3 regions of the Paenibacillus sp. MY03 genome follow, and region 3 is predicted to be linked to each of the others. Evidence: riboswitches for the same ligand, from Rfam matches in the RefSeq annotation. Region 3 holds a riboswitch; each other region holds the start of a gene.

Region 1 (2,268 bases), on a different contig from region 3:
ACGGTGACAAGGAGCTTGGACTCGAACATTTGTTCCGGGAATTCGGGAAGTACGTTCGTGGACCGCACTTTATTCCTTTCGAGGGACGAACGAACAACGTAGCGTATCTGCTTACTGGAATCGGCGGATTGCTTCAGGCACTTCTTTATGGCTACTACGGGAATTCCGCAAAACACGCGAAGGATTTTCCGACGATCGGAAAGGAAGGGGAGAACAACGGTTAGCCCGTGCATCGCGATCGTAGGTATTCTGAATATGGATATCGTATTGACGATAGATCACATGCTCCGGTAGGGCGAAAAAAGATAATAGAATTTCCAAATTTCAAGAAGTGTCATTTGGATTTTACGATCTTAATGGAAACATACATGAATTACGGAACATACATGAATTACGGAACGACTACTCGTCTGGTATTACAAACCATGAATAGCTGAAATCTAATAATAACAGCTTGTGGATGTGTCGTAGCCTTCGGGTTACTCGGTCAGAGTTTTGAAGAAGCGGAGTCACGCGGCGCGCTGACATTCGTCGTGACTTGGTTAGTCCAAGGCATTTCGAGGAATTGGATTCAGACAGACAACCCCGATAACCTGACTGCGTCGCGGCCGACTCCTCGTCAGGTTATCGGAAGCACTGTGGTCATTGCCAAAACTTGTATGGCTATTCTGTCAGGAGGGACGACAAACTTAAAATTCGTTTTCAGTACTGGGCCTGATGCGGAGTTGACTATGAGTTTGATGAAGCAATCGGGATCGATCTAACCGGGAATGTGATCGGCTACTGTGGTGGAATTTCGTTGAAGATGTTCCTTATACGAACCCTTTCTTGACCGACAATTACATATGGATAATGGCAAAACTGTCGAAAAGCAGCGACGCAAAGCCACGGGTCTTCTCACTATTTATGTGATGACAGCGGGTTACCCAATTGCCAAGCACGGCCTATATGGGTCGTGTTTTTTTTATTTGTTTATTTGGGAAACAGAGGAGAGTAATATGGTATTGGAAGCAAATATACAACGAGAATGTCCGATGATTTCCAAGAACAGCAATGAGAATATAAATGTTGTGTTAGTGGACCGAGATTTGGAATGGTGTTGCCGTTTTGCTAATTTACTCGAAACAGAGAGAGATATTCATCTCATAAATACTTCAGCTACAAAAGAAGAGGCAGTGCGAGCAAGTTTACAGCTAGACGTAGACGTAGTAGTGGTGAATGCAACACTCCAGTCGTCTGGACGCGATGGATTAGATGCAACAAAAGACATTCTCGCCGAAAGGGATGTTCCCGTCATTGCCGTTGCTTCCAGCGCAGACCCTGAAGTGATCGTCGAAGCAATTACAGTCGGGGCAGTGAACTTCATAAGCAAAGCCGATATTCAGGACATTATCATGGCGATTCGCGAAGCATATCGACATCGTCCATCTCTACACCCCAAAGCATCGAGGGTGCTCCGCGAGGAGTTTATCCGGTTGAAGCGCCAGGAATTTTGGTGTAAGTTGACTGCGACTGAGAAAGAAGTGCTGCAATTAATCGCTTGGGGTTACTCGCAGTCCAAGTTGATTCAGTTGATGGGTATTTCGCCTAATACAATGAAGACGCCCATTCGTCATATTAGTAGAAAGCTCGGCACGAAATCAATCAAAGAAGCAGCAGTTAAGGCGAGGCGGGTTGGACTCGAGAAACACATGGATAATAAGGAAAATGATGCATAGTGATGAATTTCGATCTGGTTCGACAAAATTCTAAAGCTTAGGGTGACTAAAAAATCATCCTGCCGGATCATAACGAAAATTAATAAAACTAGGAATAAGGAGGGATTGAAATAGAAAAAATGCCCACTGTGGTTAGGAGGGATATGTGGCAAAAGTAACTAAAAGATGAAGCATGGGATAGTTGTCTGTCAGGTGGAGAACGGGGGGACAAGCCCAGTGGTTCCTAATACACAATGCTTAAGTACATGCTATTGTACATAATAATTTTATTTATAAATTTGATAATGACAAGTGCAATAACTAATTAAATGAATATGAAAGAATTCAATAGACACCATATTCACGCATCGGGGTATTCACCCTCGGTCCGGCAGGAGATTTTGGCAGGGAAGCTGAATCAGCCGGACACATCCGACTATGTCGGACGTCGTGAATATACGAAACGTTATCGGAAATCCCCTAAATCAAATTTGGAGAACTTTATGAAGATAATCTATAAGATCTATTATGAGGAAGAGTTGAAGGCAGCAAATCTACTTCAATTAGAAAA
Region 2 (2,268 bases), on a different contig from region 3:
GGCGTACCAGGCGGAGCATGGCGAATCGAACAATGGCGGAAAACCCGGAGATGGCAATTCCGGCACGGGCGGCGGCGCTCCCGGAGCGGGCAACGGCGGCGGAGGGGGCGCGCCTGGCGGAGGAACGCCGGCGAACCAGACGTATGCACAGATTACTTCGGGTGCGGAATCCAAACTGTACGCTTTGCGTTCGAGCTGCGAATCTACGCTGACGGGAATCGTGCTGAGCTATACGGATACGAGCGAAGCGGGCAAAAAGAAGCTAAAGTCAGATATTCAAGCGGCGGTAGCGACTTGTACGGGCAACTTCGAGACCATCATTGCCGACACCTCGGCGGCGCTGACGGCGGGCGGGCATAGCACGGCTATCCTTGCCGAATATCGAACCAAGTTCGAAGAAGAGCTAGAAGCAGGCCGCAAGCTTGCGGAATCCATGTTATAGGATACAAAAGAGAAGAGGCTCCCGGGCTTGCAGCCCGGGAGCCTCTCTTGCTGTGTCTGGACTATGTAACCGTTCGGTACTGCTGCGGAGCCGATCGATTCTGCGTCTGACAGGGCATGTATGGGAACTGGGATTGATCAGAATTTAGAAAAGATCCGCTTGCGGCTGTTCTTCCTGACTTTGTACCAGTAATGGCCGTTCTCGTCGCGAAAAATTCTAATACCGATTAGCTTGAGCGGTGTCGTTAATTCGGTGAACATTATATATCCGGACATATCCATCACCTCGCTTACATACTCTCCTAATAATATCAAACTTTTTACCTATTTACTAGGAAAATATGCTTATTCATATGGGCTAAAACTACTAATTTCTAGTTTTGCGAGAAGCTTGTGTTCTCTCAGGCGACAATGTTGTTCAATCGGTTTGACGAGCGTTGAAGGCCAGCATCGAACCAAGCGTCCATTTGTCAGAAAAAAGGGTTGCAACTCTAGCAAATTGTGGTAACATGGAACTATAAAAGCGAGACACGATAACGGCAAACTTGGCGAAAGCCAGGGACGCAAAGCTACAGGGTCTTCCAATCCATGGATTGATGACAGCCAGCTACCGAATGATTGGGCTTTTTTTGTTGTTTATAGGACTTTATCGCACGGCAATAGGTCTTTATTGAACACCTTATTGCGTGTCAAAAAGTTCGGTTTTCAGCTCCGAGACTACCTCTAAAGCTTCACACGATAATGGCAAACCTGTCGAAAGGCAGGGACGCAAAGCTATAGGGCCTTCTAAACAGATGGCAGCCTGGCCACCGAAAGGAGTTTTTTGTTATGCGTAAATTCATTATGATGGTTGTATCGGTATTCGTGCTGTTTACATCGGTACAAGCTGTATCGGCCGCTGATGCAGGTGCTGCTTGGCTGGACACGTCGGCATTGGCGCAAGGCATTGTCAAGGTAACCTATGACGTAAAGCCGAAGGTCAAGATGAAAGTCATGATCGCGAAGGGCAAAGAAAACTATACGTATAGTCTGGCTACAGGCCGCGTAACGGAGACTCTCCCGCTGCAGCTCGGCAATGGCGATTACAAGATCATGCTTCTGGAGAACATCTCGGGCACCTCGTATAAAGCGGTTAAGCAACAAGCGGTTAAGTTGAACCTCAAGGATGAGAAGGTCGTGTACCTTAATTCCGTTCAAAATGTAAGCTGGACAAGCACTAGCCAAGCCATTGCGAAAGCGAAGGAGCTGGCCAAGGGCAAAACGACGGACGAAGAAAAAGCGAAAGCCGTATACAACTACATCATCGCAAATATCGCGTATGACAAGGTTCTGGCGGACACCGTCACTTCCGACTACCTGCCGAGCATCGACAAGACGCTTGCTTCGAAGAAGGCGATCTGCTACGGATACGCTTCGACATACGCGGCAATGCTGAGAAGCCTTGATATTCCGACCAAGCTGGTCATGGGCGATTCCGATTATGTAGACGTCTACCACGCATGGAACGAGGTTTATCTGAACGGCAAGTGGGTCATCGTGGATACGACAGTGGACGCAGGCATTAAGCAAAGCAACAAAGCGACCGTATTTGCAAAGGACGCAACCAAGTATACGAAAACCAAACAGTACTAATATATAGGTTCATAAGAAGAAGGAGACTCGCGAAGCGGGTCTCTTTTTTTGCGTTTAAGCCGGATTCGGAGCGTAATAAGGGGCAAATCGCGAAAAGGGTGTAGCATCTCAAAAAAAGCGTGTGCTCCAAAAAAGGATATGGCGTAGCGCCGTAAAAAGTGGTGATTTCAATAGCGGGCGATGCCGTGCTAGTTT
Region 3 (2,268 bases):
CGTAGCCGCGATGCCCTACATACGGAGTCTCGTCCGGCTCCAGATCGACCAGCTTCAAATCGGAGGCCTGTTTGACCAGAAACAAGCTGGTCGAGTATGGCGTCTGGCCAAGTTTCTGAAAGTCGAAGCAGAGCGAATCCGCCAAGCGCAAGTGCTGCATCCGCTCTCGGATCGCCGCAAGCGCGGCCAACGTCTCCTCTTCGAATTGCAGCGGGTTGCCCGCAAAGTCGTAGTCGTTAAAGAACGCGAAGAATCCGCCAAGCGCCGAATCCGCATGAATATGCGGCCTTCGCATGCCGTACTTTGCCGTCAGCGCCTCCGACGCGGCGGCAATCTCTTCGATGTTATCGATGCCCATGGCATCCGTCGTGGCCGTCGTCGCCACGATGTAGACCGGAACGCCGCCGCGAAGGATGACTTGCTCCATCTTCGCTTCGAGATCCCCCACGTCCATGGAACTGTCCTCGCGCGTGCGTACTTTAATAAGGTTGTTCGTGCCGAGTCCTGTCGCTTCCATCGACTTAAACAAGCTGTAGTGCGCCGCCTCGGAGCAAAAAGCAAACAAATTGTGAGGCACGCCTGCCTTCTTAATGGAAGCATCATGTTTGTTGACGGCGATGCGCAGCCCCGTAAAGATCGCTCCTTGACCGCCCCAAGTCGTATAACCGCCGCTCTCCGACGGATTGCAACCGATTAGATCCGACATCATTGCGACAACTCTAACCTCGGCCTCCGCGCCGGCAGGGCCGTATACATCCCACAGGTTATTGCCGTTTACCATAAACGCGGTTAACATGCCAAGGATGCCCGGCGTGCTCGCCATTGGCAAAATATTGGTCAAAAAATATTTGGTATGATACGGATGTCCATGCAGCAGCTTAAGCAGTTCGTCATTTACCTGGTCCAGCGGACGGCCGCCGTCCGGGATGCGGCTTGACGCCGTCAGCTCGCGATAGAAATGCTGCCCCCTCTCTTTTGTTCCTTTCAAATTAACGGCTTCGGGATCCTTTAACGCATCCACTCCTTCCACGATCTGCTTGACCAGCTCTATGAAATAATCTCTTTGCTGCAGGTTGCCGTCGTCGCTGGGAAATAAGGCACGAATATTCAAGTTCTCCATTCTCTCTACCTCTCTCCAATGTTTTTCTCTATGTTTTCTATAGGCAAAAAGAGGCATGCCTCTATGTGACCATAGGCATGCCTCCGTTAAAACTGTGCAACTGGCTGACATTTCCCCGTGAGAAGTAGTCCCTATAGCTTTGCGTCTCGCGCCTTTCGACGGATTTGCAGGTATATAGTTGTACAATGTGCCCAAATAATTTAGTAAACTTTGACAATGAATAGGAACATTCTACTACTAAACCGATCGGATATCAATAGTAGAAACTAGAGGATATTGTTAATTCCATTAAGAAATCATCAAATTGTCACATTCCTCCTGTTCGGTCAATGATTTCCCCAATATCCGAATCGTACATACTTGTCCCAGATAGATGCTGGCGGACTGCCGGCTGGAGCACGCAAGGAAGCTGGTCGGTTTGTGCGATTTTTCGTACACAGGAGGTCTTGGAAATCTATAAAGAGGTTCTATATCTGGGTAAGACGAAAGTGAATCCCATTCGCCACTATACTCTGCCAAGGGTAATATAGGATAGCAAAAAAACCTTTACCGTGTGCATTGGTTACCTTGCCATGCACGCGATAAAGGTTCTATTGATTTATGCAGCGACTATTAGTTCCACCCTACCGGACCGTCCCCCTGCTTCGCGAGGCGTTGGCCTGACGGCAGCGGCGCGGCGGGCTCGATATGCGGCAGCGTCTCGCCGGCCTCCGCCATGCGGCGGAGCAGCGCATCCCGCAGCCGGTCCGCCACGCCGCGGTGCGATTCTAACCCCGCCAGGTTGTTCAGCTCGTAGGGATCCGCGTATAAATCGTAGAGTTCCGTCTCCAGATAACGCCCCGCTCCCTCGTCGCGTTGCGGATGAGCCTGCGGAGCGGTGACTGCGTATTTCCAGCGATGCGTGCGGATGGCGCGCCCCACCTGGGATTCGCTGATCTGCACGAACACTTCGCTCGGCCAGTTCGCCACCCCTCCCCCTCTCAGCAGCGGCATGACCGAGCGGCCTTGCATATGCGCAGGCACGCCGAGGCCGCATGCGTCAAGCAGCGTCGGCGGCAAGTCGACGAGGCTGACAAGCTCGGGGATGCGCCCGCCTCGGGAGAACGGGCCGCCTCCGATTGCGGCCGGCACCCGGATCGAGCTGTCGT

The links. A riboswitch is a leader RNA that binds a small molecule or an ion and turns the genes downstream of it on or off. The one in region 3 is predicted to bind cyclic di-GMP.
Region 1: another riboswitch for cyclic di-GMP. It lies ahead of B1748_RS36440 (response regulator transcription factor); the one in region 3 lies ahead of B1748_RS34225 (pyridoxal phosphate-dependent decarboxylase family protein).
Region 2: another riboswitch for cyclic di-GMP. It lies ahead of B1748_RS30005 (transglutaminase-like domain-containing protein); the one in region 3 lies ahead of B1748_RS34225 (pyridoxal phosphate-dependent decarboxylase family protein).

What each region holds. Positions count from the first base shown of each region.
Region 1 covers NZ_MXQD01000018.1:3,645-5,912, reverse strand. The annotation lists gene B1748_RS17350 (glycoside hydrolase family 65 protein) at 1-224, shown strand, start outside; cyclic di-GMP riboswitch class I at 845-930, shown strand; gene B1748_RS36440 (response regulator transcription factor) at 999-1,718, shown strand; gene B1748_RS17340 (hypothetical protein) at 2,201-2,268, shown strand, end outside.
Region 2 covers NZ_MXQD01000053.1:675-2,942, forward strand. The annotation lists gene B1748_RS30000 (stalk domain-containing protein) at 1-442, shown strand, start outside; cyclic di-GMP riboswitch class I at 970-1,056, shown strand; cyclic di-GMP riboswitch class I at 1,175-1,255, shown strand; gene B1748_RS30005 (transglutaminase-like domain-containing protein) at 1,270-2,073, shown strand.
Region 3 covers NZ_MXQD01000074.1:26,316-28,583, forward strand. The annotation lists gene B1748_RS34225 (pyridoxal phosphate-dependent decarboxylase family protein) at 1-1,120, opposite strand, end outside; cyclic di-GMP riboswitch class I at 1,213-1,299, opposite strand; gene B1748_RS34230 (sulfatase family protein) at 1,733-2,268, opposite strand, start outside.